DNA from 4 places in the Pelotomaculum sp. FP genome. Region 2 is predicted to be linked to each of the others. Evidence: riboswitches for the same ligand, from Rfam matches in the RefSeq annotation. Region 2 holds a riboswitch; each other region holds the start of a gene.
The links. A riboswitch is a leader RNA that binds a small molecule or an ion and turns the genes downstream of it on or off. The one in region 2 is predicted to bind cobalamin.
Positions count from the first base shown of each region.

Region 1: it holds a riboswitch for cobalamin, as region 2 does, so the genes downstream of both, cobT (nicotinate-nucleotide--dimethylbenzimidazole phosphoribosyltransferase) here and Psfp_RS05620 (hypothetical protein) in region 2, are expected to answer to the same signal.
Region 3: it holds a riboswitch for cobalamin, as region 2 does, so the genes downstream of both, cbiD (cobalt-precorrin-5B (C(1))-methyltransferase CbiD) here and Psfp_RS05620 (hypothetical protein) in region 2, are expected to answer to the same signal.
Region 4: it holds a riboswitch for cobalamin, as region 2 does, so the genes downstream of both, cobU (bifunctional adenosylcobinamide kinase/adenosylcobinamide-phosphate guanylyltransferase) here and Psfp_RS05620 (hypothetical protein) in region 2, are expected to answer to the same signal.

Region 1 covers NZ_QFGB01000063.1:12,512-19,814, reverse strand. The annotation lists gene cobT (nicotinate-nucleotide--dimethylbenzimidazole phosphoribosyltransferase) at 196-1,260, opposite strand; cobalamin riboswitch at 1,378-1,555, opposite strand; gene Psfp_RS18035 (S-layer homology domain-containing protein) at 1,620-4,268, opposite strand; gene Psfp_RS18030 (radical SAM protein) at 4,503-5,408, opposite strand; gene Psfp_RS18025 (thiamine pyrophosphate-binding protein) at 5,465-7,084, opposite strand.
Region 2 covers NZ_QFGB01000009.1:75,770-83,072, reverse strand. The annotation lists gene Psfp_RS05625 (S-layer homology domain-containing protein) at 1-2,607, opposite strand, end outside; gene Psfp_RS05620 (hypothetical protein) at 2,684-3,646, opposite strand; cobalamin riboswitch at 4,074-4,263, opposite strand; gene Psfp_RS05615 (adenosylcobinamide amidohydrolase) at 4,369-5,058, opposite strand; gene meaB (methylmalonyl Co-A mutase-associated GTPase MeaB) at 5,237-6,364, opposite strand; gene scpA (methylmalonyl-CoA mutase) at 6,369-7,303, opposite strand, start outside.
Region 3 covers NZ_QFGB01000008.1:80,314-87,616, reverse strand. The annotation lists gene cobK (precorrin-6A reductase) at 1-346, opposite strand, end outside; gene cobJ (precorrin-3B C(17)-methyltransferase) at 343-1,032, opposite strand; gene Psfp_RS05180 (cobalamin biosynthesis protein) at 1,062-2,132, opposite strand; gene cobM (precorrin-4 C(11)-methyltransferase) at 2,129-2,884, opposite strand; gene cbiT (precorrin-6Y C5,15-methyltransferase (decarboxylating) subunit CbiT) at 3,132-3,731, opposite strand; gene cbiE (precorrin-6y C5,15-methyltransferase (decarboxylating) subunit CbiE) at 3,688-4,356, opposite strand; gene cbiD (cobalt-precorrin-5B (C(1))-methyltransferase CbiD) at 4,338-5,453, opposite strand; cobalamin riboswitch at 5,617-5,830, opposite strand; gene Psfp_RS05155 (ATP-binding protein) at 5,847-6,539, opposite strand; gene Psfp_RS05150 (DnaD domain protein) at 6,623-7,303, opposite strand, start outside.
Region 4 covers NZ_QFGB01000010.1:80,108-87,410, reverse strand. The annotation lists gene Psfp_RS06140 (cobyrinate a,c-diamide synthase) at 1-1,257, opposite strand, end outside; gene cbiB (adenosylcobinamide-phosphate synthase CbiB) at 1,268-2,227, opposite strand; gene Psfp_RS06130 (cobyric acid synthase) at 2,234-3,790, opposite strand; gene cobU (bifunctional adenosylcobinamide kinase/adenosylcobinamide-phosphate guanylyltransferase) at 3,793-4,404, opposite strand; cobalamin riboswitch at 4,482-4,664, opposite strand; gene Psfp_RS06120 (DUF3842 family protein) at 4,712-5,122, opposite strand; gene Psfp_RS06115 (translation initiation factor 2) at 5,291-5,554, opposite strand; gene Psfp_RS06110 (LL-diaminopimelate aminotransferase) at 5,658-6,824, opposite strand; gene Psfp_RS06105 (PHP domain-containing protein) at 6,840-7,303, opposite strand, start outside.

The sequences.
Region 1 (7,303 bases), on a different contig from region 2:
ACCACCTCAGCAGTATAAAGCTGCTTTTATTTTATTTCCCTCCGGCAGGGATCCTGCAGTTGTTTCTTAACTACTACCTGTAAGTAATAGTATAACACAATAGAACCATATCAAGTTAAAAATATAACTAATCTGAAATTTAATACAGATCGCACCCACATTGACTAGTTTTCATCCGCTACTGGCGCCGCGTTCTTATTTCAGTATTTTATCTTCTTCCAGGTCGGAGACGCCGGCTTCGTCAAAAGAAGCCATCTCCCGCATTATTTTCGTGGCAGCTTCAACCAGGCTCATGGTTAGAGCGGCTCCCGTTCCCTCCCCGAGCCTCATTTGCAGGTGAATCACCGGGCGCAGGTCCAACAGGTCCAACATAAGGCGGTGTCCCTGTTCACCGGACAGGTGGGAGGCAATCATATATTCGCGGGATTTAGGCTGCAGTTTGAAGGCCACCAGGGCTGCCGCGGTGGTTATAAATCCATCAATCAACACAGGCGTCCGCCTGGCAGCGGCCCCCAGGATCACACCGGCCAGACCGGCGATCTCAAGCCCGCCGACTTTTGCCAGAACATCCAGGGCGTCTTCCGGATCCGGCCGGTTTTTTGCGAGCGCCCTGGCTATCGCGGAAATCTTCAGTCTCATAACTTCGTCGTTGACCATGGTCCCGCGGCCGGTCGCCTCTTCAGCTGTATAGCCGCCAAAGGCTGCCAGGATAGCGCTGCTCGGGGTGGTATTGCCGATCCCCATATCTCCTGTAGCGAGGAGGCTGCTTCCCGCGTCAATCTCGGACTGGGCTACCTCTATCCCCACTTCCAGGGCCTGCACTGCCTCATCCCGTGACATAGCCGGGCCGGCGGCAATATTCCCGGTACCTGCCCTGACCTTGCGCTGTACAACACCCGGCAAGGCGGCGGGCGTGAGAACACCGACATCGACCACAACCAGTCTGGCAGCAGCGTGCCTTGCCAGAACCCCTATTCCAGCTACACCATTTACCATAGCCTGCATCATTTGGACGGTAACTTCACGGGGCGCTACGCTCACACCTTCGTCGACCACTCCGTGGTCCCCCGCCATGACGATAACCGATTTCCCCTGAACGCGGGGTTTGGCTTTGCCGGTAATACCGGCCAGGCGTATTGCCATCTCTTCCAGTACGCCGAGGCTCCCCGGCGGCTTGATTAAGCTGTCCAGCCGTTTCTGCGCCTCTTCCATGGCCTTGCGATCCAGGTCTCCAATTTGATTGATGGTTTGATAAAGCATTGTTTTTCAACCTCCCTAATATAGTTAGAACTTGGAATCAGCTGAGGAAAAACAAAAATCCACAGCCTCATCAGGCCGTGGATTTTACCATCATCCATCGGATACCCCTGCAAAGCAGGGTTCGTGGACACAACAGGCAGGTCTCCTGGCTCACATTCATCACACATCGCACCTTCCCGGCAAACTGCCAGTGGCAAACTAGCGATAGCGCTCCTGTTTACAGTGGCGGGACCGCTCAGGACTTAAACCTGATTCCCTATTCTCCCCAGCGGGCACCTGTTGGTTTAACACGGTAATAATTTTTATAAAGATTCAACTTTAGGCATATATATTCCTGCTGTGTAAGGCAGAAATATTTTCTATTTTTCAACCCACAACTTAAGCACCCGGCTGACCACCACCGCTGTTTCCGCACGGGTTGCCCCGTCCTTGGGCCTGAATAAGCCGCCTTCGCCCTGCAATAAACCGGCGCTGGTAGCTTTGGCCACCGCAGTCCTGGCAAAATCGGGAATTGCTCCTGTATCCTTATACTTTAGCTTTTCGTCTGTCTCCTGCAGCGCCAGCGCCCGGTTGATCATAACAGCCATCTCACTTCTGGTAATGCATGAATCCGGCCTAAAGGTACCGTCCGGGTAACCTGAGACGACTCCGTTGGCAACCGCGGCAGCGACAGCGCTGCTGGCCCAGTCTGGTATGCTGTCCTTAAAGGCCGGTAACTTTTCCACGGCCGGCCACTGCAGGGCTGATGACAGCAGCTTGACAAACTGAGCTCTGGTTACGGCCTGACCGGGTAGAAATGTGCCATCGGGAAAACCGTTGGCCACCCCGCGCGCCGCCAGGTCGTTGATGGCCGCTTCGGCCCAGTGCTTGCCGGTATCCTTGAAGGACGGAAGTCTCCTATGGTCATCCACCAGGACCAGTTGGCCAAACCCCCATACCCGGGCGCTAATTGTTTTCACCTCACCCTGGTCATCCAGCCTGGCAGGCTGCTCTTCCCATTTTTTAGTGGAATCATCCCACATCAGGATGGCCGGACGGCCAGTTATTGTACCGGGTTGATAATCCCAACTCAGCCACCAGGGGGCCTTGAGATCAGCTTTCTCCCCAGGCGCCGGGCTTACCGTTATTGCGCCGAGGTTGATGCAGTCCGCCGGCAACCCGGTAGTCTCAGCGGCATAAGCCAGCCTTATCGTGGCCGGCGCTGATACGCTTGACGCAGGGAACGTAACATGAATCCAGCTATCCAGTCCAGCAGATGATTCCTGCTCTGGAAGGGCCTGCAGTTCTACCCAGGACGGTTTAACAGTAACCGGTATCGATGTGCTCAACCCCTGGAAGGTGGCCTTAATTTCACCTTCAGCAACCTGATCTGTCGCGGTAAAGCTGCCATCCGCAATCTTACCTATTGAACCGCTGATGGTCCATGTGACATCCTGGAATTTTAAATCAAAGGTATCACCATAAATTGTATTCACCTTTGCCGACAGGGGAACCTTCTCCCCAGGCTTAACAGTAATAGCCGACGGTGTTACAGCTAAACTTAATAGTGACTCCGGCCCGACAACCTGCACATTCACCGAACTCTGTACGTTATCCAGCTTGGCCGTCACGGTTACCGTACCACCTTGCTTAGGTATTAAAACATTACCGGTAAAATCACCTGAAGGAGTTGCGGACCATTTTATGTCGGCTGGTTTAATACTTACAGGATTGTAGTATTCATCATACCCTTTGGCGCTAAATGAAGCTTGTGTTCCGGCAAGAGCCAACGACGGCCCGCTTACAGCCATGCCGTGCAAACTGCCCTGCGGCGCTGTCGAAAAAACGCCTATAGCATCTGCAACTGATCGCAAGGAAGAACCCTGTGGTTGATTGATCAGGCCGGCCTCGAAGTCACCCAGGCTCCGTGCGGCCATGGTGGTGGAACCACCACCGTCCAAATTAACAGCTCTCCAAACCCCGATTGAAATCAAAAATTCAGCCAACTCCTCCTGGCTCATACCCCTGCTGATTATAGTCCCGTCGGCAGCAGCCTTCCTTTCAACCGCCACCAGGTAGAGAGTCTTGCCGTCACTTGATACACCAACCGCCGTCCGGGCGACTTTACCAGAAATATTCTGGGTAAAGTAGGCAGGCAGGTGGCCATCCTCAACCAGCAGTGCCTGTCCGCCCACCGCAGCCAGGAGTTTGTCTCCCTGAGGGGCCACCGAGTAGCTGGCGTCAACTTTTGTACCCACCGGCATATTGTCGGTTATGAATTGGGCTGCCAGGCCATGTCCCTGCAGGACAAAACCATCCTGCGGGATCGTTACGCCCGGTTGGTCGGTTAAGACCTGCTGGACAACTCCGTTCCTGACCACTGCAACTTTTACCCCGGTGAGGCCGGATATTTTACCCCTGCTGGTGGTACCCCACAGCGTTGTGTACATATTCAGAGCATCCACATCAGATGAAAGTCCGTTCATCAAGAGATAACCAGGCTTGTTGATTCCGGCCAGCGGAAAACTTTTACCGGCTTCTGTAACCACCTGGCCGGTAAAGTTGAAGATTTCCAACAGCGGCAGTTTATCTTCGGTAATGCCAAATCCATACATATCATTACGCAAGGCGGGGCTCTCCACCAGTTGCCCGCCTTGATAGGCTAAACCGATGGTCCGGCCGCTTTCCGCCATTTGAAAGAAATCTCCATTGATAGCGGCCACCGCCCCGGTACGCTTGGCCATATCCAGCACTGACTGGTTCTTATTGAGGGTGCCGTCCGATCCGATGATCGTATCAATTTTAACGTAAGGATTGGAGAGATCTGCTTTGAGGACATAAACGTTCAGCGGTCCCTCGTTAGTATTCAGGTTGATGCTATGTAAAACAACCCCCTGGGTGATGATTTCCTCAGTGACGTTGTTGCCGTTCACCTGATAGGCGTAAGCCTGAAGGGGCGCAACCAGAGACAATAGTATGGATACCAGAACAATATTTCTCATTATTCTTCTAACACTTTTAATAGACAAAAGAATCCCTCCCATTACAACTACCTTGAAAACATTTCGGTCGCTACAATGTGCTCAAATGTAGGTGTGAATTCATTCGCACAAAAGCCACATTAGGCGCCCAAGTGCGGCGCTGACGCGCCGTTATGCAATTGAAATGGCGCCTAACATCACTTAGTTGGTACGTGACGCCGCGATAGCGGCATGATTTTCTAACTAATTAATTACGGTTCACCATATCGCTTGGCGGGGTTGTCACCCGCCGTTAAGCCTGGTCAAACCGGCCTCTCTGGCGGCCTGAACCGCCGCCGAATACTCCTTTCTGCTAATTCTTTTGTTTAATTCGGGATGGTCAAAGGCCTTGTAGGCCGGATAATACTGGTCCATAACATTGACAAAAGTATCCTTGGATATTTCTTCGGCTATAAATTCCATGATTTTTTCAGTACGGGCCAGGTTGCCGGGCATGACCAGGTGCCTTACCAGCAGTCCACGGGTGGCAATCCCCCGTTCATCTATAACCAGGTCACCGACCTGGTTGTGCATTTTTTTTACGGCCTGCCTGGTTACGGTATAGTAGCCTGCCGCGCCTGAATACTTTCGCCCGGCGTCATCATCTGCAAACTTTATATCCGGCATATATATATCAATAATGCCTTCCAGCAGGTCAAGCGTTGCCGGCGTGTCGTAACCACCCGTGTTGTAGACGATCGGAATTGTCAGCCCCATGTCAACAGCTACAACAAGCGCTTCCAGGAACTGGGGAGCAAAGTGACTCGGCGACACCAGGTTGATGTTGTGGCAGCCACCCTCCTGCAGTTCCAGCATCATTTCGGCAAGTTCCCTGGCAGAAACCTCATCACCATAACCATATTGGCTGATGTCGCAGTTTTGGCAGAAAACACACTTCAAATTGCAGAATGCAAAAAATATTGTTCCTGACCCTCTGGAACCGACCAGCGGCGCTTCCTCCCCAAAGTGAGGGCCATAACTGCTTACCACGGCATTCCTGCCCCCTTGGCAGAGGCCCAGTTCCCCCTTGAGGCGGTTGACCCGGCAGTACTGAGCGCACACCGTGCAGTCGGCCAGCATGTCAACGGCATTTTTAGCTCTTTTTCCCAACTCTCCGGTTGTTAATTGCAAATAGGACCCTTGGCTCATAATTATTCCTTTCAAACAAAAGACCCGCGCGGGGTCATTATCCTCAGGCGATTTATTTAGGAGAGGAGCGTTGTGCCGGGAACCGCCAGGTCGGAGGTATAAACGTCCACAAGTGACGGTCGATTGCTCTCTATAGCCTCTTTGAGAGCGGGCTCAAGGTCGGCAGAGTGCGAGACTTTCAGGCCCAAACCACCGCAGTCGTCAGCATACCTGGCAAAGTCAGGATTGTGCAGGAAGGTCCCCTCCGGTACCAGCCCGCCTGCCGTCATTTTGTTCTTTTCCATGGCCAGGGAATGATTGTTGACGACTACTACCGTAATAGGCAGGTCATACCTGACTGCTGTAAGAAAGTCCGACATGGTCATAGCAAAGCCGCCATCGCCAACCAGGGCAATCGATTTCTGGTTGGGCCTGTTAATCGCCGCCGACATTGCTGCCGGCAGCCCATATCCCATAGTCCGCCATTTCCCCGACAGCAACACCTGCTGCCGGACGGGCTGAAAAACACGCCCGAACCAGACCGTATGATCCCCGGTATCCAAACTGATAATGGCATCGTCCGGCGCCGTATTCTGCAAGGCCCGCATTAAAAAGGCCGGGTGAACGGGTGCGCCGCTGACGGCAGCTTCTCTCTCCAAATCTTCCAGCCATGCGGAGATTTCGTCTTGTATAAACTTGAGCCATTCCTGTTTGGAGTTACCGTCGAGGCCTGTTATCAACTCCTCTATAATTTGTTCCGCAGCGCCCACCAGGCCATAGGAAACCGGGGTGGTTGACCCCACATTAGCAGGGTTGATGTCAATCTGAATAATCGGTATACTCTTTGGAACATACTCATGAGGCCACCAGTTGGCGCCTACAATCAGGCACAGGTCAGCTTGCTGCAGAATTTTGGACGAAGCCGGGCTGCCGGCATGACCCAAACCTCCGGCGTAAAAGGGGTGGGATCTTGCTACCACACCCGTACCGGCCAGGGTATCGACCACAGCGGCGCCCCAACGCAAGGCCAGTTCGCCAACAGCTTCACTTGCCTTACGCCCCCCGGCTCCCACCAGGATAACCGGACGCTGCGACCCGCGCATGATTTCCTGGGCTCCTCGCACCACCTCAGTTGATGAAGCGGGTTCTGTATGCAAATACGGGGCGTACGGAATCGCAGCTTCACCGCAAGGCATGGGGAGTACGTCCATGGGAACACTGACATGGGCTACCGAGCGGCCAGCCACTGCAGTCCTGAAAGCACTTTCCATAACCTGGGGTAAAGCTGACGATTCACATAGCAATGCGGAATAAGCCGCCAAAGGGCGCATCAGTGACTGCTGGTCTATGTATTGCTTGGCATTTGAGCCGATCTGCCGGCGGTTTACCTGGCCGGTGATGGCAAGTACCGGGACGTTGTCGACACAGGCATCCGCCAGGCCGTTCAGCAGGTGCAGCGTCCCGGGACCCCCGTCAGCTATGCAGACACCCACCTGGCCGGTCAGCTTGGCCTGGGTTGAAGCCATAATAGCGGCAGTTTCCTCATGCTTGACATGGTAAAAATGCACTTTATCCTGATGAGCCAGAGCATCCATGATGTAGAATATATCATCACCGACCAGACCGTACGCATTGTGGACACCCCAAGCGGCCAGTTGCTCCAGAATAGCCGCGGCCACATTTCTTTGCGTTGGCAATGGTTGACCTCCCTGTATCTCTTAAGCATTTACAGATATTATTTCTGCAACCATGCGTATTTACTCAAAGATAAACAGGAAGTTCAAGTTATCACCATGATTGGTATTGGTCATAACTGGTTCTCGAAAAGCCTCTGGGGTAGTGGGCTGGGGGTTATCCTCCGCTCTCTTCGCAATTCTCCATTAGTAAAACTAGAGCATCATACCGACCGCATCAAC
Region 2 (7,303 bases):
GCTTGAACTCATTATACTGGTATATGTGCGCGGATATCCCTCAGTGCCGTCCTTTGCAACTATTATTAATTCACCGTTTATGATATCCAGCGTGGACGAATTGTTATTTGCAACTGTGAAACTTCCGGCCTGAACGGGGAATTCCGTTACCTTTTCAGTGACGGCATTGTCCTTGCTTCCCTCGGCCCAGTAACGCCAGTACAGATCAAAATCATCGGGAAGTCCCTCAGTTTGCGCTACATCATACTCGTTGTAGCCATATATTATACCACCGTACTCGATACCTTTGATCTTTAAGGGAGCATTACCGGTTGCGCTGGGCTTGTAAGCATGATTCTGCGGGAATCCGTCAGGGTATGACTGCGAAGAAAGTCCCGTTGTTACGATTTTGGTCAGCTTTCCGAATTCCAGTCGTTCCTGTTCCGCCCGTTCTTCATTGCTCTTGACCCTGATCGTAAAATCCGGCAACCGGCTGAAGGTTTTCAGCGCGTTGTCCGGCGCGTTGAAATTGGGCAAAAGCCCCGCTTCCGAGATATTCCTGTGCGCGCCCAGAGGAGAGCCGAACCAGCTCAGGCCGATGCAGCCGCCTGTAAAATTGTAGTCTCCTTCCTCATCCATCTTCACCACGATATCGTTGTACGTGGTCATATAGTATTGGGTTCCACGGCTGCGGACCAAATCCCCGTTCATATCATAGCGGATGCCCACCGTGGGATCGCTGTCGGAGGAAAAGCCGGGGTTATAAATGGCCGCCAGCTTCGGCACGGGCATGGAGACACCCCTGAAGGTAATGTCCGCGGTGTCGCCGGCCAGCAAGGCCTTGCCGGGATTTGTTTTATTGGCTATATTGATTGCAAGCTTTCTGGCCCGGACCACATGGTACTGGACCTGACCGCCTTTTGCAACCTCGATTATGTTGCGCCCTTCATGCAGGTTTACAGTGAACGCGCCACCACTGTCTGCTGCATATGACGTCCATTGCCCGCTGTTTGTGAAGCCCCAGTCGGCGCACCCAACGGGATTGGATGGGGGGGCAAGCACACGGACGGACGCGCCCGCCTCGGGAGTAAAGGTGTACTGCGCCGTCTCCTGCGCGGGCGCCGCGGCGCCGTCCGGATAGTTCACCCCGCCGTTTATGTATACGGTGTCGTATTCCCGCAGGTCGATGCCGGTATTGAAACCGGCGGCGCCGCCGCCGGCGTTGACCACGATCAAACCGGTGTTGATTGGGTCAATCCCGTTAAAATAGACGCCGTTGACCTCAATCGGGTCGTAGGTAATGCGAACCAGACTGACGCCGTCCCCGACGGCCTGCACCAATCCGTTTTCATCCACCGTGACCGAAGCGCCGGATACCACGCTGTAATGAAAATCCGGCTCGATAAAATAGTTATCCACCTCATTGTTGCATATCTGCCAGGCGCGCAAAGGCTTTATTTTAAATGTTTCACTTGCAGCCAGATTAATAAAAGCGCTGTCCGGGGCATTCGTCAGCAGGTTGTCCTCGTACCCGTTGGGCGATCTATAATTGCTTTCCAGGTAGGTTACCCGCTCTGCGGGGGCCGCTTCCAGATGAAAGGTTATCGTTGTCGGTTCGCTGATTGCGCTGGATAAGCAGGCCGCCTTTGTAACATATCCCGGTTTTGAGATGCGGTAGTGGTAATTTCCGATATTTCCGCCAACGGGGCACTCATAGGTATACCTGTCGTAATCGGGGTCAGACGTGTCGGACGCGAGCAGCTTCGCGGGAATGAACGGAATATAATGGCGGGTTTTCCGCTGCAACACCGTCGTGGCGCCTTTGGGTACTTTCAATGTAAGAGAGGTTGACGGACAGATCCTGATGTCATCGGAATGATAGCCGCCTAAAAACACCGCCATCGCGTTGTTGCCGAAGCCGAGGTAGCCGTCCTTGCTGACCGTTACGTCATAGGAATAGAGATTGTCGTTGCCGTAGGCGGGCAACGTATATATGAAACGGTTGTTCGGGATATTATCGGGATTTTGGTAGACATAGCACTGATAGGCCCAGCCCTGCCCGTCCGTCATGGTGGTTGCAACGTCGCTGATGCCGACTTCCCCATTTGAAACAGGCATACTGTTCCATAGATTCAGGAGAAATACTGCCAGCGTTGCCGCCTGCCCGTCGGCCGTGACGGGAATAGCGCCGCCGCCGGCAGGAACCTGATTGCCCTCCCACAGGGTGGAGGCTTTATAGAACAGAACTCCGGTCTGCGCGGGGACGCTGAGGGTATATACCGTGCAGCCGTTTTCACCAGACGAGACCGCGGGCGTCAGCTTGTTGGCCTCGTCAAAGCCGTTCTCCATGTACACGGCGCCATAGGAGAACTCCGGCTCAAGGACCGGTACCCCCCCATCCGCGTCGGCGCTGTTGGTTTGAACCGTCACCGTCCAAATGCCGGAGTTGAGGTATACCGCGTTGGGCACCGTCAACGTGCCGGCGCTGGAGTATGCCGCGCCGGTCACGGACGCGTCTGTCTGCGGCGGCGCGGCGTTCTCCGCCGGAGCCGAAAGCGGCAGCAGGGCGAAGGCCAAGCCAAATGCCAGCAGCAGGTACACCAGCCTGCGGGCCGTTCTATTTTTCATTATTGCTCTCCTCCTCTGTTTGAATGATTGCTTAGAGCAGGGGGCGCCCTGTACGGAACGCCCCCCGACACCGGCATCAGTTCATGGGAGTGTAATAGGCCGGGAATGTATATCCCAATATTCCATAATACCAGACAACGGTATCCCCGCTGTTGAGCGCGAAGCCGGAGGCGCCGATGGTTTGGGACATCGCGACCTTATGCAGGTCTTGCCCTCTGTATACGCAGTATTGCCAGCCATACAGCCCTGAGGCATCCCTTGTTTGAGTAAGGAACTCTTCTTCAAGCTCGTCATATCCCGTATAGCCGGTCAGGCTGTAGAGATAGGTGCCGTCAGGCGTAAATCCGCCGGTGTTCAGCCAGGTTGAATAATCTAACTCCGTGGGATTGCTGTTGAACATCGCGACAAGGGCCGCAAACGGAGTGGAGTATTTTTGGATCGCCAGCGTGTTATACAGGGGGTTCGAGCTGGACGCGCCGACCGGCGTCGCGGTGATGTTGGTGTTTAGATTGTTCCATGCAGCAAGCGCACCAGACTCCGGCGCCTGAACGTCAACGGTGATGCCGGTCTTGGCGGCCTGCATGCTGATAGGATCCACATTGACCGTAAAATCCATATAGGGCTCGCTGGCCGCCCCATTGTTCCAGGTGGCGCGGATGCCGTAGGCGCTCCAGTAGTTTTGGGTGGTCAGCACGACCTGATTGACGTACACGCCGCCACCGATATCAACCACCGTCGGCGTGCCCACGTTCATCAGATCTGCGCCGTATGTCTCAGTCCAGGTGACTTTGGCAGCTTCCGCCGGGGTGCTGAACCCGGTAAAGCTCCATGCGGAGTCGGCTGGTCCTACCTGCAAGGTAATCTGCGTTCCCGAGCCCTGCCCAACATGATACGTATATTCGGTGCTCGGCGACTTGGTGAAGTTGGGATCAGAGTCGGACGCAAACGCCGTGGCGCTCATCGCGAGCATCATCACCACTGCTATAAGCAGAATCAACGCCTTATTCACGAACACGAATTTGTTAGAAGCGGTTTTCATGTTTTTTCCTCCATTTCACATAAGTTTTTTCACTATTACTGAAATATGCAAACAGGCAGACTTTGTGTTGTTTTACAAGCCCAATGGAATCACATCCTTTCCGCATTGCGCTTGATTTTTTCTTGTTGAACAAAAGTGTGTCTGTTTTCGCAAACAGGCGCGTTTACCAACCTTGATTGAATCATGTCAATATTTCATGTTGGTGCAAGGAATCACCGGGCAAGGTCTGTGAACAAAGGTGTGCGTATGGATTATGGCGGCTCTATGTCAATATTGATTACTTTAAAAATGTACCCATTCATCACTGAACAGGTAAAACAAAAGAAGGAGATATCAACATGAAAAACCCGGCCTCATCCGTTAAGAGGCCGGGTTTTCAAGGTACATACCTTAATAAACACAGCTAAAGCCCTGTCCTTTCCACGGAAGGCGGCGCTATTGACCAGGCAGGTCTCCTGACTTGCGGATCACAGCGTGTCTCCCGCCTTCCCGGATTATAAAATCCAGTGGCATTTTGGGAGTCGCTCCCCGCTTACAGTGGCCAGACCGTCCGGGATTTTCACCCGGTTCCCTTTTCACCCCCGCTAGGCGGAGGAACCTGGACAAAATTATTCAGTTGACCATATTTAAACATTATTTAGTTATTTTGTCAAATATTTATTGTGTTTTTGATTAAATTCTATCTATTTTTTTATGTTAGCAATGCTGCGGCGGAAATGTACTCAGTTTAGCTTCACGCACCCGTAAGACCCTTCATAAGCACAGCTGTTACTGATACCCTCGGCTACAGCCTTATAAACTGCGCGCCCTACTAAAAAGCCCAGGTCGGTTGCCATCCCGCTGTAATGGTGCAGCCTTCCTTTCGCAGTACAGGCGATCACTATAGCGTCGGTCGTAGTGCCCGTAGCCACTGTTCCATCCGGCAGGCGAATGTCTGCGTGCATCATCGCCATGGACTTTGCCTCCGTCGCTGTTATAACGGCGTTGACCATGGCTGCGTCGGTTAAGTCACCGTCAATAAGAACGACTATGTTGATTGTTCCCGGCCTGTCCTCGCCTTTAAAAAAAGCGTTTTTGGCGCCTGCAGAACAGGCGTTGCCCACCCCCACCGTGGATAAGGCGGCGACAGCAACATCATCTCTTGTTCCAAAGCTCATCACCGTGCGCTTAACGTCCACAGCTGTCATCAAGCCCACAGTATCACTCCCCAGGTTCATCTTTCTCGCCATATGGGAAAGATATTTTGCGGGCGTCAATTTGCCATAGTAATTTCTATCGACGGTATGATTTATAATAAACCTGACTCTCCGCAATCCTCCTCCAAGGACGGCAGAACTCAAGACCTTCAATTGTTGCTGTGAAACGATAAGGAATGTCCTTCCTTCGAATAAGGAAAATTTGATGTCGTTCATTGGGATTTTCTCGTTAAAATCAATGAAGTCTTGATACAACCGTTGTTCACCCCATTTACGCAAGTCTGACCCGAGCAAATCAAAGCCGTGCAGCGTCTAAAGATAGCCTGTTTGATTACCCGGGCCTAAAAACCCCGGGTAATCAAACCTCTCACTCTGATTTTTGCAAAATCCCCGGTCACCCTTCAAAAGCTTTTAATAATTCTTGCACAGCCAGGGTGGCGGACAACCTGCCTTCCACAATGGCCTGTTCAATTTTTGCTTTGATCCGGATTACTCCCGGATGATTGAAGAAACTGGCCTGCAGCTGTTCCTGAACCATCGCATAAACCCAATCCAGTGTCTGAGAACGCCGGCGGGCATAGAATACGCCTGATTCGGCCGTCTGGTCACGGAACGCTTCGATGGCAGACCAGATTTCAGCGATACCTTCACCGGTTATGGAAGAGCAGGTATAAGCCAGGGTCTTCCAGCCCTCTGTGGCCGGCTGGAGGTAATGCAGGATCCTGGCATAATCCGCCTTTGCGGCAAGCGCCCTGATTTTATTATCACCATCAGCCTTATTGATCAGAACGGCGTCGGCCAATTCCATGACCCCCTTCTTGATTCCCTGCAGCTCGTCGCCCGCGCCGGTCAATACGACCAGAAGGAAAAAATCTACCATCGTGCGTACCGCGACTTCACTTTGCCCGACACCTATGGTCTCGACCAGGATCACGTCAAAGCCGGCAGCCTCACAGAGCAGCATGGTTTCCCTGCTCTTGCGGGTCACTCCGCCCAATGTGCCGCCGGAAGGCGATGGACGGATAAAGGCATTCTCCTTACGGGATAAAACCTCCATGCGGGTTTTGTCTCCCAGGATGCTGCCGCGGGTAACCGTGCTGCTGGGATCGACCGCCAATACCGCCACTTTACGCCCCCTGTCGCAGAGGATGCTGCCAAGCGCTTCGATAAAAGTGCTTTTCCCGGCCCCAGGCACACCGGTGATACCAACTCTTACAGATTTGCCGGTATACGGCAGCAGGTGTTTCAACACCTCCTGGGCTGCTTCCATGTGGGCGGGAGCATTGCTCTCGATCAGCGTTATCGCCCTGGCCAGGATCGTGCGGTTTCCGGACAGCACGCCTTGCACATAGTCATCTACGCCAAACCGGCGGCGGGGAACGCCGGCAGCACGTACAGAATCACCGACGGATTGGCCCGGCATCCCATCATGACCGCCCTCCACCCCTTCCACCACATAGGTGGCAAAAACATCATCGGTTTGTTTGGGAACCCATTCCGGCCTTTGCTTCTCCTTGTTCATACGATCAACTGACTTCCTGCAGGCGTTGATTGATTTCTTCTATAACCTTTTGAGCGGCAACCGGAATGACCGTACCCGGCCCAAATATGGCGGCGGCTCCGTGTGCTTTTAAAAACTCGTAATCCTGCGCGGGAATAACCCCGCCGGCTACAACCAGGATGTCTTCCCGACCGAGTTTTTTCAATTCTTCTACCAGCTGCGGCAGTAAAGTCTTGTGGCCGGCCGCCAGCGAACTCATACCGACAACATGCACGTCGTTTTCCACCGCCTGCCTGGCCGTTTCTTCCGGAGTCTGGAAAAGCGGACCGATATCCACATCAAAGCCCAGGTCGGCGAAAGCGGTGGCGATCACCTTGGCGCCACGGTCATGACCGTCTTGTCCCATCTTGGCAATCATGATCCTGGGGCGGCGGCCTTCGCGCTTTTCAAAGTCGTCAGCCATTTGCTTGACCACGGCCACTTCGCGCTCCTCGCCAAACTCGGTGCTGTACACGCCGGAAATGGAACGGATGACAGCCTTATGACGACCGGTCACCTTTTCTATGGCATCAGAGATCTCACCAAGGCTGGCTCTTGCCCTGGCCGCCTCAATAGCCAGGGCGAGGAGGTTGCCTTCCCCGGTTTCCGTCGCATGGGTAATGGCGTTCAATGCCGCTTGCACTTTGGCGTCATCACGCCCGGCGCGCAATTCTTCCAGGCGGTTTATTTGCGCCAGGCGTACGGAAGTATTATCAACCTCCAGAATTTCAATCGGGTCTTCCTTGGCCAGGCGATATTTATTGACGCCTATGATTGATTCCTTGCGTGAGTCGATCTGAGCCTGGCGCCTGGCCGCCACCTCTTCAATGCGCATCTTCGGCAGGCCGGTTTCGATCGCCTTGGCCATACCGCCGAGAGATTCGACCTCCTGGATGTGCTCCCAGGCCCGGCGTGTGATAG
Region 3 (7,303 bases), on a different contig from region 2:
AACTGCCGGCATAATGGAGCAGGGGGCTCTCCAGGACTCTGGAGGGGGGCCGCTGGTAACGTATGTAACGGATATTCTTCTCTCTGCACACCTTTAAAGCCAGCGATGAGATTTCTTGAGCGTAGGGATGGGTGGCATCCACCAGCAAGTCCACATTTTTATCATCAATCAACCGGCCGATTTCCTCCCCACTCAAACGGCGGCCGCTTACCTCAGCCGCGCCGCACCCCTCAAGCAACGCCGCCCCATAAGGTGTGGCGGCACAGGCCAGGACCTCTTTTCCTTTTTCAGCAAGGGTTTGCACGATCAATCTGCCGTCAGACGTGCCTGCCAGTACCAGGATCATAGCCGGTAGCCCCTTGGTGTGACTAAAAACCTGCCGACCCGGCGGGTCTGGCTATTTCCAATAATGATGGTGGTAAACATGTCAATGGAGTAATTCACCATACGCTCCAGGTCGGTGATCACGCTTACCTCATCTTTCCTGGCGACGTTGCGTACAATCCCCACCGGGGTTGCCGGTTTTTTATACTCAAGCATTATTTCTCTGGCCTTATGGATCTGCTCCGTCCGCTTACGACTGGACGGGTTGTACAGGACAACAACAAAGTCGCCCCGGCAGGCGTGCTCCAAGCGCTTCTCTATGATTTCCCAGGGCGTTAGCAGATCACTTAAGCTGATTACCACAAAATCGTGCATCAGCGGCGCTCCGAGACAGGCGGCGGCGAAAGTTGCCGCGGTTATGCCGGGGATAATCTCCAGGTCAAGAGATTCCACTGCGCCCTTCTGTTCCAGAAGCTCCAGTACCAGCCCCGCCATGCCGTAAACACCCGGGTCGCCGCTGGATACAAGAGCAACTTTTTTGCCTTCCAGCGCTCTATTAATGGCAAGGCTGCAACGCTCCACCTCCTTGGTCATGCCGCTGCTCACGACTTCTTTCTCCAGCAGCAGACCAAAGATGAGCTCAATGTACGCCTTATAACCCACCACCACCTCGGCCTGTTCCAGAGCTTCAAGGGCACGGCCGCTCATCTGGCCGGTTTCGCCCGGACCAATACCAACTACGGCCAGTCTTCCTCGACAATCGCTACCGTTACCCCGTTGAACGCTCTCTTGCGCAAAATCAACCTGGCCGCCGGGGCGGCCAATAGGGCCACTGGCTCGCAAACTCCACCAACTCCTATCCTGTCCTGAACAAATTGGGAATAAGAAAGGTCCCTGCCTTTTACGTCAAAAACACCTGCTATTTCTAACCTGCTGAAGGAAACAAGGGGCAATCCCATTTCATACGCAGCCTGAACCAGTCCTGCTTCTCCCGACCTCAAATCAATAGTAGCCAGCAGGCGCACCGAAGCAAGGCTGCGGTCCGCCAGGACCAGGGCTTGTTCCACAGCTTCCTTGACTGCCGCAGCGCTGATACCCGTGCGGCATCCCAGTCCCACCACCAGGTGTCGCGGTCGCAAAAACAGCGATTCAGATGGAAGACCGGCGATTAACCTGCTGGTAATAAAAACAATAATGCCTTTCTTTGGCGCCTGCAGGTAATTATCTATGGGTTTGGGGTGAAATTTTATAATCTCTGTTATTTTTGATGCGTCGTCAATATAAAAATGGACATCCTCCCCGTTAACCATGGCCGCACTGACAGTTTTCAGATGATGTAGAGGTTCAACAGCAAGGTTGTAGTCACGCGCCAAAAGATCCACCGCAGGTAGTCCTTGCACATCAGTAGCCGTGGTGATTACCGCCAGCGCACCCAGCTTGCTCTGGATATAACGGGCCATGTCGTTCGCTCCTCCCACGTGGCCGGAAAGAGCACTGATGGCGAACTGCCCCATTTCGTCCATTACAACAACCGCGGGGTCTGTCCTTTTGTTGCCAAGGCAAGGCGCCATGGTTCTGAAAACGATACCCATGGCCATAACCATAACCAGGCAACTGTACTGTTGGAATATTTCACTGCACAGTTGACGCAGGGGCTGCTTGTATGGGCGTGAGCCTGGAAAACTAGCAGCGAATCTGGCCGGCGCCAGTATGTCAACCTCTGCCCCCGGCAGTTCCGAGAGCGCAGTTGAAACCCTTAAGGCAGTCGCGGCGCCTTGCCTGGTCACGGCCACTACCCCTATTTTCACTGTGCCGGCCCTCTGAAGGTATGGTCGAAGCTTGTGTCATAAAGCCTGGAAGGCTCGTAATTCGCCCCGAAAGCCTTGCCCACCATGATTTGGGCGGTCCTGTTGACCCCTGCTTCCATCACCTTTTGCTCAATATCTTCAATGGTACCGTGAATGACCCGCTGTTCAGGCCAGGATGCCCGCTCTACCACAATAACCGGTGTGTCCGGTGTATACCCCCCTGATTTAAGCGCCTTGACCACTTCCGCCATCATATGCACGCTTAAAAAGATACACATGGTTGCGCCGTGCCCGGCCAGGGAAGACAGCGTTTCTCCAGCTGGCACAGGTGTCCGTCCTTCAGCCCTGGTCAGGATTACCGTCTGGGTTACACCCGGCAAGGTTAGCTCATGAGGGATAGCCGCTGCGGCAGCAAGGAAGGAACTAACCCCCGGTATTACGGAAAAGGGTATGCCGTCCCGGCGCAATTCGTCCATCTGCTCCTGGATCGCGCCGAACAGGGCAGGATCGCCGGTATGGACCCTGGCCACCCTTTTACCTTTGGCGTGCGCTTCAACCATAGTGTCTATAATTTCTTTCAGGGACATACCTGCGCTGTTATGTATCTCGGCCCCCTCTTTACAGTAATCGAGTAAGGCCGGGTTAACCAGGGAACCGGTATATATGACCACTTCGGCTTCAGCCAAGAGTCTTGCTCCTTTTACTGTAATCAGCTCCGGATCCCCTGGGCCTGCTCCGATAAAATAAATCATATCAACCCCCCCTTTTTGTACGAATAAACAACTACCTTGAAACCTTTCGGCCGCTACAATGTCGCTCAAATATAGGTGCGAATTCATTCGCACAAAAGCCCCATTTAAGATGTCCAAGTGCGGCGCCGACACGCCGTGTGCGATTAAAATGGCGCCTACACCGGGGTATTTTATAAGAATGTTTGGTCTTTTTCAGGTATTTAAGGCCGTGTCAGATCTTGAAAGACTACTTTATTGAGATCTATTATCAGTAATTAGCCCTCTTCTCCGCTGAAAGAACCGTAACCGGATTCATACCCTTAAGGAGGTGGCTGGCGCCGGCTTTCACTACCCTGGCGACGCTGATTTGCACCGCGTCGACATCGCCATAGAACTGTTGCAGTAGTTCTAAAGCGTGAGCCGCGGTTTCCAGAGTAATCGTGTTTACAATAATCCTGCCCCCTGGTAGAAGTCTCTGGTAAACACTTTCTAATATGCCGGTCAAATGTCCCCCGCTGCCGCCTACAAAAACACGGTCAGGGTCCGGCAGCTCGTCCAGGGCTTCCGGCGCGACACCTTCAATGATTTTCAAGTTATCCAATCCAAAAGCCTTCATATTGCTTTGAATCAAGTGAATCCCTGCCGGACTGCGCTCCACGGCGTAAACAAAACCACCGGTGGCCTGCAAGGCGGCTTCAACTGACAAAGACCCTGTTCCTGCTCCAATATCCCACACGACATGATTGGGCGCCAACCTGGCCTTGGCCAGGGTGATCACCCGTACTTCCTCTTTGGTCATGGGGACGTTGCCGCGCACAAAAAGCTCATCGCTTATTCCCGGTGTCCGGTAAATCCATCGGCTGTTCATCCAAAATCACCATAACATAATTTCTTTTATCCCACTGGCCTTCCCATCGGGCAAGATCAAGGATGGTAAAGGCATTAATTTCTTCGGCAGGGTACGAAAGTTCGGCGCAGACATAAGCAGTTTTGTCTTTCATGCCGGCGTTTACCAGGACACTTGCCAGAACCGGCGGTGGTTCCTCCGGTCCGGCCAGGACAACTACCTTGCTATTGCCTGCCACGGTCTCTGCCAGTACGGTCCGGTCCCGTCCATGGGTACTGACCACAACGGCGTCGTGCCAGGAAACTGCCAGCCGGGCGCAAGCATACTGTACCGAACTGATACCCGGGATGACCTGCAGCTGGGCAGGGGTAAAATGCCGCCTCAGGTACTGCAGGATACCGTACATGCCGGGATCACCCGAAGCTATTACCGCAATTTTTTTCTCGTCCATTCTCTCCCGGATATACTCAATCATTTCCTGCAGATTGTTTTTAATAGTGAAAATTTCGCCCGGTTGACCGCTGAAAAGGGCCAGGCTGCGCTCCCCGCCCACCAGGACATCCGCCTCAGCGACCGCCCGTATGGCTGCCGGAGTCAGATGTTCCTTGCCACCGGGTCCAACCCCTACTACAGCAATTTTTGCCATCCCATTTCCCTTCCAATTAAACGAGTTGACTCGTCCATACCCAGTATCGTTCCATCCAACCCCAGCAGTACCGTACCAGCTTTCAACCGGGTGCGGGTATAAGCCTCGGCCCTGGTACTGGCCCTGGCCGCAATAGCATTGAATATTCCGGCGAAGCCGCTCTCTTTAAGCAAACCCAACGCTTCTTCAGCAGAACCCGCTGCCATAATTTTGCTGATTAGACCGGCCGGCGCCCCGTAAAGACCTGCGAAGGCGGCAAGGGTCTCCATCCTCCCGTCGGCCAACCTGTTGTGGGTATGAAAGATGCCGGCTGCGACTTTTACTAATTTCCCATGGTGACCCCATAATAAAACTGCTTCAATGCCCCGGTCGACACAGACATCCAGCATGTAGCCCACAAAATTACTCATTTCAACCACAGCTTCGCGAGGCAATCCATACCGTTCGACCGCCGTCCGGAAGCCAATCCGGCCCGGGGTGAGGACGACCTTCCGGTAGCCGGCGGCCACAGCCAGGTCAACCTGTGGAGCGAGTGATTTTTTAAAAGCTTCTTCAGACATCGGCCTGACAATGCCGGTGGTGCCCAGGATGGAAATACCTCCAACAATCCCCAAACGCGGGTTAAGGGTCTTGAGAGCCACCTCCTCGCCCCCGGGGACTGAAATAGTAACCTCTACGCCCGAGCCTGGCCTAATAAGGTCGTCCAGGGCATCCACAATCATTTTACGCGGAACGGGATTTATGGCGGGACTGCCTACCGGCGCCTGCAAGCCTGGCCTGGTAACAACCCCGACACCTCGTCCCCCCATGATATGAACGCCGCCAGCACAGACAGCGACTTCAGCTACCACAGGCAGGCCGCTGGTTACATCGGGATCATCCCCCCCCTGCTTGATTACAACAGCCCTGGCACAGGAGCCGTCCAGTTCCAAACTCTCAACAGGAACCTCAAGCAGGTTTCCTTCAGGGTTCACAATGGTAATATTTTTGTTGGTTTCACCCCGCAACAGCAGCAATGCCGCCGCACGCGCCGCCGCTGCAGCTGACGCGCCGGTGGTAATTCCGGTCTTCAGCATGGATATTTCCAATTCATTCATAACAGTTCATTCATAACAGCTTCCTCCATGCGGCCGAAGAACTAAAATTCCTTGCGACAAAAGCTCCGTTGGCCGCACCAAGCCGGAGAAATGATAAAAGCCCGGTCAACTAGACGGGGCTTTTCATATGCGTCAAAAAAACCCCTGGCTTTCCAGCGAAGCCTGCGGTGAGCAGCAGACAGGCAGGTCTCCTGGCTTCCGGTCTTTGTTGCCGCGTCTTCCCGGTTAACCCAGTGACAAAAGTGCGGCGTACTCTCCCGGTTACAGTTGCGGGACCGCGCCGGCTCCTTAGATCTGGACCTTTTTGGAACCAGTTTCCATTTCCCCGGTCTTCCCTATTCTCCCCTCGGCGGGGCACCTGTCCGCGTTGTTCTTTTTCATATTTTACAGGTTTTAATAACCTTTTTCTTTGCGCTGTATAGCGCGTATGTCCATATCCACCAAAAACCGGTAGGGCTTGCACATCTCCAGCAAGCGTGAAGTAGTCCTTTCTCCCAGATAGCCTTCCAGGTCCTCGGGGCTGATATTGGTGGTTACGATGACCGGAAGACGGTGGTTGAGGCGGTAATTGATAATTGAATAGATTTTATTTCTGGTCCACTCCGTGTAATTATGAGCCCCCAGGTCGTCCAAAATCAGGAGCGGCACCTGCCTGGCCGTATCCAACAGGTCAAACTCGGTAAGGTCCTCAGTATTTCTTCCCGTGTCATAGGTCGAACGTATTTGATCCAGCAGGTCAGGCACCACAGCAAAAAGAATTGAGTTTCCTTCTTTCAGCAGGGTATTGGCGATACAACAGGCCAGAAATGTTTTACCGCTTCCCACCTGCCCTGTAAATAGCAGTCCGTCGGCTCCGGGATCAGCCGAAAATCTTTTGACAAAACCTTGAGCCGCTTCAAAAGCATGTTTAGCCAGTTCATAGTAAGATATCCCATTGACCAGATCGAGACAGTTTTTAGCGTAATATTTGAATTTGAAGTTTTCGAATGTGCATTTTTGAAGATTAACAGGCAGTCTGGAGTCCTTTAACAGTTTTGCTGCTGCCTTTTCTTTCATGCACCGGCAGGGTATAGCCCCTTCCTCCATTATAATTACGCCACGGTCACCGCACAGCTGGCAGCCCACCCAATCACCTGCATCCCTTAAATATTGTTAAGAAAAGTCATGTTTTAGATATAAAGAGTCCGGATGAAAGCCTTTTTCCTGGCATCGTTATTATTGTCCGCGCCACCCGGGCTTGTCCCGGTATTTGTGCTTTTTTGCCTGGAGCGCCGTTTTTGAAAATCCTGCTCGTAGCGGGATATTTCCTCCAGCGTCCTGACATTGTTCTTTTTCCATTCTATCAAGATGGTGTTAATATATTTGAAGTTGTGTTTACCCCCCAGAACCGCCCTTTTCAGCGCCTCAACAACAAGCAATGGCTCCATTTCACTTGCCCACTGGTCGATTTGCTCAACTTCTATGGGGGAGAGAAGCCGTCCAAATTCATTCTCAAATAAGGAAATAAGGTCGACGGTATGGACATCAAACCGGCTGTCACCTAAACCGGCCGAACTTTTAATCAGCTTTTCAGATTCCTCAATCTCCTGGGCGCGCAAGCCTGCCCAGATATCCGAGACCCTTAAGAATAGGGGTTCAAAATCATACCCCTCCACAATAAGGTTGCGGGTGCCGTCATAGAACCGGCTGACCGAGATGATATCTTTTTCGAGCAAACCAGCCAGTTCCCTCCTAATCCTGGCTGGATCAGATTCCATGCATTCAGCCAGCTTTTCGGGGGACGGAAAAAGCTCCTTTTCCTCCACGTGCAGTCTGATCAGCTGGATTAAGAGCATCATCTGGTAATCGGA
Region 4 (7,303 bases), on a different contig from region 2:
TTGCTCTCCCCATTTGGCCAGCCGGTAGGCTCTTTGATATTCCCGTCCAAGCTCCAACGTCGAATAATGAAACTCATGGCCGCGCAAAGAAACGCCCCGGCTGCATATGATGTTGTCATCCAGGGCTTTAGCGGTGACGTAACCAAGACCTGCCCGCTTTTGCCCCATCCTGCAGCAGCCGTCAATAAGGCCTGCCGCGGGGTACTTGCGGTTGCTAAAGTCCACAATGGATGTGGTCAGGTACATTAAGCCGCCGCACTCAGCATATACGGGCATGCCGGAGGTGACCGCGGCTTTCAGGTCTTTCTGGAAGAGGGTGTTGCGGGACAGTTCTTCAAGAAACATTTCCGGGAAGCCTCCCCCTATATAGAGACCATGCAGGTTGGCAGGCAGTCCTTGCCCGCTCAGTGGACTGCACGGCGCCAGTTCAGCGCCAAATGCTGTGAGCAGGTCAAGGGCGTCCTGGTAATAAAAATTAAAACCCCGGTCCTGCACCAGACCCAGCCTTACCCGGCGCTCTCCAGGCATATCCGGGAAAACTCGCCTGCCAGGTTTCGGCAAGCTTACTGTTTCCCCCGCCAGGGCGATTAGATGTGCAAAATCGATCCCTTCCTCCACAGCTTGCTGCATTGCTGTCAAGTGTTCCGGCAATCTTGATTTTTCCGTGGTTGGCAACAGCCCCAGGTGTCTTTCCGGGAGCTGAATATCCGGTTGACGGTAAACATAGCCGACAACAGGGATCCGACAGTTAGACTCGATTGCTTCTTTTAATATCCGGTAGTGCCTCAGGCTGGATACGCGGTTAAGGATGACGCCACGGATGTTGACAGCGGGGTCCATCTGTTGATAGCCCAAAACAACCGCGGCGGCGCTGCGCGCCATGGAACGGGCGTCAAGGACCAAAATTACCGGGGTCTCAAGGATTTTGGCCACATGGGCGGAACTGCTGTTAGCAGTCGCGCCGATCCCGTCATATAGTCCCATCACTCCCTCGATAATGGATATATCGGCGTCTGCCGCTGAGCGAATGAAAAGTTCCCGCAACGTTTCTTCACCCAGCATCCACCAGTCCAGGTTGCGGCACACACGGCCGGTGACAGCGTTATGATATCCAGGGTCAATATAGTCGGGACCCACCTTAAAGGGTTGTACGTTTAAACCACGCTTATTTAGCGAGGCCATGATAGCTGTGGATAAGGTGGTTTTCCCTACCCCGCTATGGGTGCCGGCAATCAGCAGCCTGGGTATGCTTGACATGAGGTCGCTCCTATATCAGCAGGTACCAGCCCGCAAGGCCCAGACCTGCTGTTAAAGTTGCTGTTACGTACATAATCTTGACGGTTTGCAGAATATGAAACGGTTTGAGGGGAGCCAAATCCTCCCCCATGTAGGCCCTGAAAGAAGGGCTGCCCTGGTAGTAATTCAATCCGCCCAATCTTATCTCCAGTGAGCCGGCAACGGCAGCCTCGGGGATACCGCTGTTGGGGCTGGGGTGACTGGAAGAGTCTCTGCGCATCGACGAAATTGCTCCTTTGGTGTTCATCCCGAGCAGCCAGGAAGCTGCCAGGATCAGAAAGCCGGTGATTCTTGCCGGGATATAATTGGCTATATCGTCAAGGCGGGCGGAGGCTTTGCCAAAATTTATATAACGTTCGTTTTTATAGCCCAGCATCGAGTCCAGGGTATTGATCGCCCGGTAAGCCATAGCCAGTGGAGCGCCGCCCAGCAGGGCATAAAAAAGGGGTGAAACAATTCCGTCAACAATATTCTCGGCGACGGTTTCAACCGTGGCCCTGGTGACGTCAGCGGCATCCATTTGCTCTGTGTCCCGTCCGACAATCCATCCCACCTTGCGGCGGGCTTCGGCCAAATTGCCCTTTTGCAAAGAGTTGTAAACATCACAGGCTGCCGCGGCCAGACTTTTGGCTGCGATTGTGGTGTAAATAATCCAAACGGTAAGGACAGAGCCAAACCAGTAGTTTATTGCATAGGACCACCTGACCAGGCAGGCGGTTACCAGCCAGCTGCCCCCGGCAACTATGACCGCCACCATAGCGCCGCATACCAGCAGAGCCGCGGGACTCCTGAAAAAACGCCGCACCCCAGCTTCCAGGCTGGAGATGACCTTGCCGATCAAAACCACCGGGTGGGGCCAACCATGCGGGTCTCCCAAAACCAGGTCCAACAGGTAGGCGGCAAATATAAGAAGTCCGGCGTTTATAGGCATTTCAATTTACCCATGGCAGATAGGTCCCTCCATGCCAAGCAGGCCATAAATCTTTTCCATAGCCAGACTGCTCCGGACAACAGCTGCCAGCTTGTCAAAATCTCTCTCCCTCTGTTCGTGGACCAAAAGGGTATCGGAGGCCTGCAGGGGTTCAAGCCCTTTTCTCCTGCGCAGAGTGTTAATCAGGCGCCTGCGGAAGGAATCACTGTCAAAGATACCGTGGATATAAGTGCCGAAAACAAGGCCGTCCGGGCTTACGGCTCCGTCTGGAAAGAAAACCTTTTCTCCTGAGCGTACCAGTATGGTAAAGGCGGGCCTCACGTCCGGGGCCAGTTCGGTTCTGCCCATATGGATCTCGTAACCGTTAATCCTGTTGTCTGAGGTTTCGCAAAGAAAAAGCCCGGAACCGGCAACTTCAGCCTCCACCTGGGTGGTGATTTTTTCCGGAGCAAAAGTAGTTGAAGTGTCCAGGAGCCCAAGCCCGTCTAGGCGTGGAATTTCAGACTCGGTATGCAGAGGGTCATTTAGTTCCCTGCCCAGCATCTGAAACCCCCCGCAGATGCCGATGACAGGGGTTCCCCTGCGGTAAAACTCAACGATCTGCGCCGCTAATCCGGAACGGTTCAGGAATGCCAGGTCGCCGATGGTATTCTTGCTGCCCGGCAGGATGATTAAATCCGGTTCATCCAGGTTGCTTCCCTTGCTTACGTACCGGAGCCTGACGTCAGGCTCGTCCTCCAGCGGGTCAAAGTCCGTGAAATTGGAGATGTGCGGTAGATTAACAACCGCTATATCAACCCAGCCCTGTTCTTCGACCAGTTCGGCACGGCTTCTATCCTCAGGTATGGTATCCTCCTCCTGAACCCTGAACCCCTGAAAATAAGGGACCACCCCGATTACCGGTTTACCGGTTTTCTCTTCCAAAAATTTCACCGCGGGTTGAAAGAGGCTGATATCACCGCGGAATTTGTTGATAATAATTCCGCGTACACGCGCGCGGTCGTCGGGAGCTATCAGTTCCAGGGTGCCTACTACTGAGGCCAGGGCTCCCCCTTTATCAATATCGGCTACGAGCAAAACCGGGGCTTGCGCCATCCTGGCGATACGCATGTTGACAATTTCGTGCTCCTGAAGATTGACTTCAGCCGGGCTTCCGGCGCCTTCGATCACCACCATGTCATTTGCCGCAAGCAGCCGGTTCAGAGCTCCTTCGATTATTGCCAGGGCTTTAGGCGCGTAATCCGTATGGTAACCCATGGCGGACAGGTTGCCCACCGGCTTGCCCAGGACCACCACCTGGGACGATGCGTGTCCGGTAGGTTTGAGCAGAATCGGGTTCATGTCAACAGAAGGCTCCAGACCCGCAGCTTCGGCCTGCACCACCTGAGCCCGCCCCATTTCACCGCCGTCTCTGGTGACAAAGGAATTCAGGGCCATGTTCTGTGACTTAAAAGGGGCGACACGGTAACCGTCCTGTTTAAAAATGCGGCAAAGCGCAGCAACCAGAACGCTCTTGCCTACGTGTGAAGCTGTTCCCTGAATCATGATCGTTTTGGCCGACATAATCAATCACTCCATTTTTGCTCTGCCAGCGACTTTATCTCCAGAGGAAGCCCGGCTATTGTTAAGTAGACCTGGTCCGCCTTTGAGGCCAGAAGCTGATTGACCTTTCCTGCCAGATCCCGGAACGTCCTGCTTAAGGGATAGTCCGGAACCAGGCCCAACCCGACTTCGCTTGAAACGATAATCAGGTGGTGGCCCTGGTGAATCGTTTCGGCTGCGGCTTGAGCCTGCCCAAGGATATATTCCTGCTTTTCAGCAGTCGCAGCTCCGCAGCGTGGCAGGTTTTCTGCCAAAAGAAGATTGGTAAGCCAAAGGGTGGCGCAGTCCAGAAGAAACACATCGCCCTGCTTTCCATTTTTTAAAACCCCAAGGATATTTGTCGGTTCTTCGAACGTGAGCCAGGATGCAGGCCTTCGTCCCTGGTGCAGTTTGACCCTTTCAGCCATTTCCGGGTCTTGTATTGTGGCAGTGGCAATATATTTAACAGCCCCTCCAAGCCGTGAAGCTATGTTCTCAGCCAGCTCGCTTTTACCGCTGCGGGCTCCTCCCAATACCAGGATAAGTTTACCTTTCATAATCCACCAGCCGATCAATACTTTAAATGGGCTTACCATAGTAAAACCCCGCCTCCTTAAAGGAACGGGGTTTGTGTAAAGCAATTTTACCCGCCGTCCCCTTTACCTCGAAGGAAGTCCGGTCGTTACCCGCAGGCAGGTATCCTGGCTTCCGTTTACCCGCATTTACTCCCCTTTAATAAGCCTGGCCGGGCATTAAAGCGCTGTGCGCGTAACCGGTTACAGTGGCGGGACCGCTCAGGTATCGCACCTGATTCCCCAATTACACCCAAAAGGGCGACTGCGGCAATTTAATTTTTCATATTCCACATCATCTACCATTATCCTGCAGAGCAAGAACTATTTATCATGTAATAATATCCTTTACCTTTTTAACCAATTCTTCGATCAGGTGCGGTAACGGCTCAGCCTTTAAGCCGACAATATCAATGCCGGAGCGGCTAAGCGGCAGGAGCACCTTGCGGGCGGGACTGGAAGCAATGGCTTCCGCCATTTTGGGAGTCAACTCACCCAGCATGGCATTTGGAAAAAGAATGCTGATTGGCCCGACAATGATGTCAACCCGTAAGGAATTGTAGAGCACGGCATTTTCGCCGGTTGCTCCTTCGTTGGCGCCTGCCCGCAACATCACGGAAGTGGCCAGAGCATTGGTTCCGAGGGCCAAAAACTCAATATTTTCAGGTAATTCCCGGCGCAGTCTTTCAGTAAGGTGTTTGCCTATACCTCCGCCCTGCCCGTCAATCACGGCTATTCGCACCAAAACCGCCGCCATTCATAATATTTGTAATATATAGCATTATACCATATATGACCAAAAAAAAGACCCCCCCGGGTCTATTGCTTGTCGATTAAACCTTAATCAAGGCGTATTATGCTAATACTAACAATTATTGCCATCCTGTGTATATATCTGTGGATAGATTATTTATTTGCGAAAATTTTGAGAGGCGCCATCCTGAAGTTTTGACTCCAACTCCACTATCTGCCTGTTTTTATGTAATAACCGTTGGGCATAGCGATAATTGTTATGTTGAAGTTTACGATTTTCCCTTTCCAGGCGGGATAAAAATCCAGCTTTATCCTTTTCAATTTTTTCAATCAAGTTCATGAGTACTCTCCGGCTTAACCTGAGCTGTTCAACTTTTTCCTCAAGCTCAAGGACCCTATCCCTTAAGAAATCAACATCCATCCTTTCTTCCACGGCGGCATCTCCTCACCAGGTGTTTCGATCCTAGTATATGCCGGCTTGAAGGCTAATAGACATTTGAGCAGGTTCCCTCACTAAGTGATTGCTAAAGGAAATTAAAATTTTGACCAATCCTCTGTACTGCCTCAGCCAGCATGATTTCGTCTTTGACCAGGGCAATCCTGACGTAACCCTCTCCCATCTCACCGAAAGCGATACCGGGAATAACAATTATGCCGGCTCTTTCCAGCAGGTCGGCGGCAAAATGGCTGGAGGAAGTATACCCGCGTGGAATTGGCGCCCATAAAAACATGGACGCGTTGGGCTTGGGCATCTGCCAACCCAACTTGGCCAGTCCGTCAACAAGCACATCGCGGCGCCTCTGATAGGTACGCGCATTCTCTTTGACGCATTCCTGCGGACCGGTCAGGGCTGCTACAGCAGCTTCCTGGACCGCAAAAAACACTCCGTAATCAATGTTGGATTTGACCAGGGCCAGATTGGATATGGCCTTTTCATTGCCTACGGCAAAGCCGACCCTGCAGCCAGCCATATTGTAGGTCTTGGAAAGTGAGTAGAACTCAACCCCCACTTCCTTTGCGCCGGGGACTTCCAAAAAGCTCATAGGTTTAAAACCGTCGTAAGCCAGTTCGGCGTAGGCCACGTCATGGCAGACGAGGATGTCATATTTGCGCGCAAACTCTACCACTTGTCCAAAAAATTCCCAATCAGCTGAAACGGCAACCGGGTTATTGGGGTAATTAAGCCACATCATTTTGGCCTTGGCGGCAATTTCCTCCGGAATTTGGGAAAGATCAGGCAGGAACCGGTTTTTTGCCAGGAGGGGAAGAGGATAAATGTTTCCCTCTGCCATCTGAATGCTGAAGCTGTAAATTGGGTATCCAGGGTCGGGTACCAGGGCCAGATCTCCCGGGTTAACATAAGCCATGGCCAAATGAGCGAGACCATCCTGGGAACCCATCAGCACCAGGATCTCGCGGTCAGGGTCAAGGTCTACATGAAAACGTTTTTTATACCAACCAGATAAGGCCTTATGCAGGCGGGGTGTCCCACCCAGAGAATAAGAATAATTTTTCGGGTCGCTGACTGCCTTGCGGAGAGCCTCAACGATGTGGGGCGCAGGGGGTTGGTCGGGACTACCCACTCCAAGGTTGATAACCTCTACGCCTCTGGCCTCAACAGTTTTTTTGCGTATTTCCATCTCGTTAAAAACACCTGAAGACAGGCTTTGCATTCTCCTTGCTATCTCCATAATTACCTCCCGAAATTAAGAAGCGCACGCTCTTTTTGCTTTTAAAGCCTCAATTACTCCGTAAGGCACAGCAACCAAACCCAGTCTGCTTTCGGCATAGCGCTCCGGACCGTGGTAGTCCGAACCGCCGGTGGCAATTAAGCCTTTTCTGCGGGCCAGTCTCTCATAATAACCGGCCAGCTCCCTGTCGTGCGCCGGATGATGGGCCTCCAGACCGGCGATTCCTGCTTTTATCAGCTCATCTATCAACTCTTCTAGCGGCGCTTGATCGCTGAGCAGGCCGGGGTGAGCCAGGACAGCAACCCCTCCGCAAGCGCGGATCAGATGGATCGCCTCTGCCGGAGTGAGTCTGGCGCGGGGTACGTAAGCCGGTCGCCCGTGCCCTATATAAAGTTCAAAAGCCTCGGACATAGTCTTTACCCTACCTGTTTCCACCATGGCTGCGGCAAGGTGGGGACGGCCCAACGAACCAATGCCTG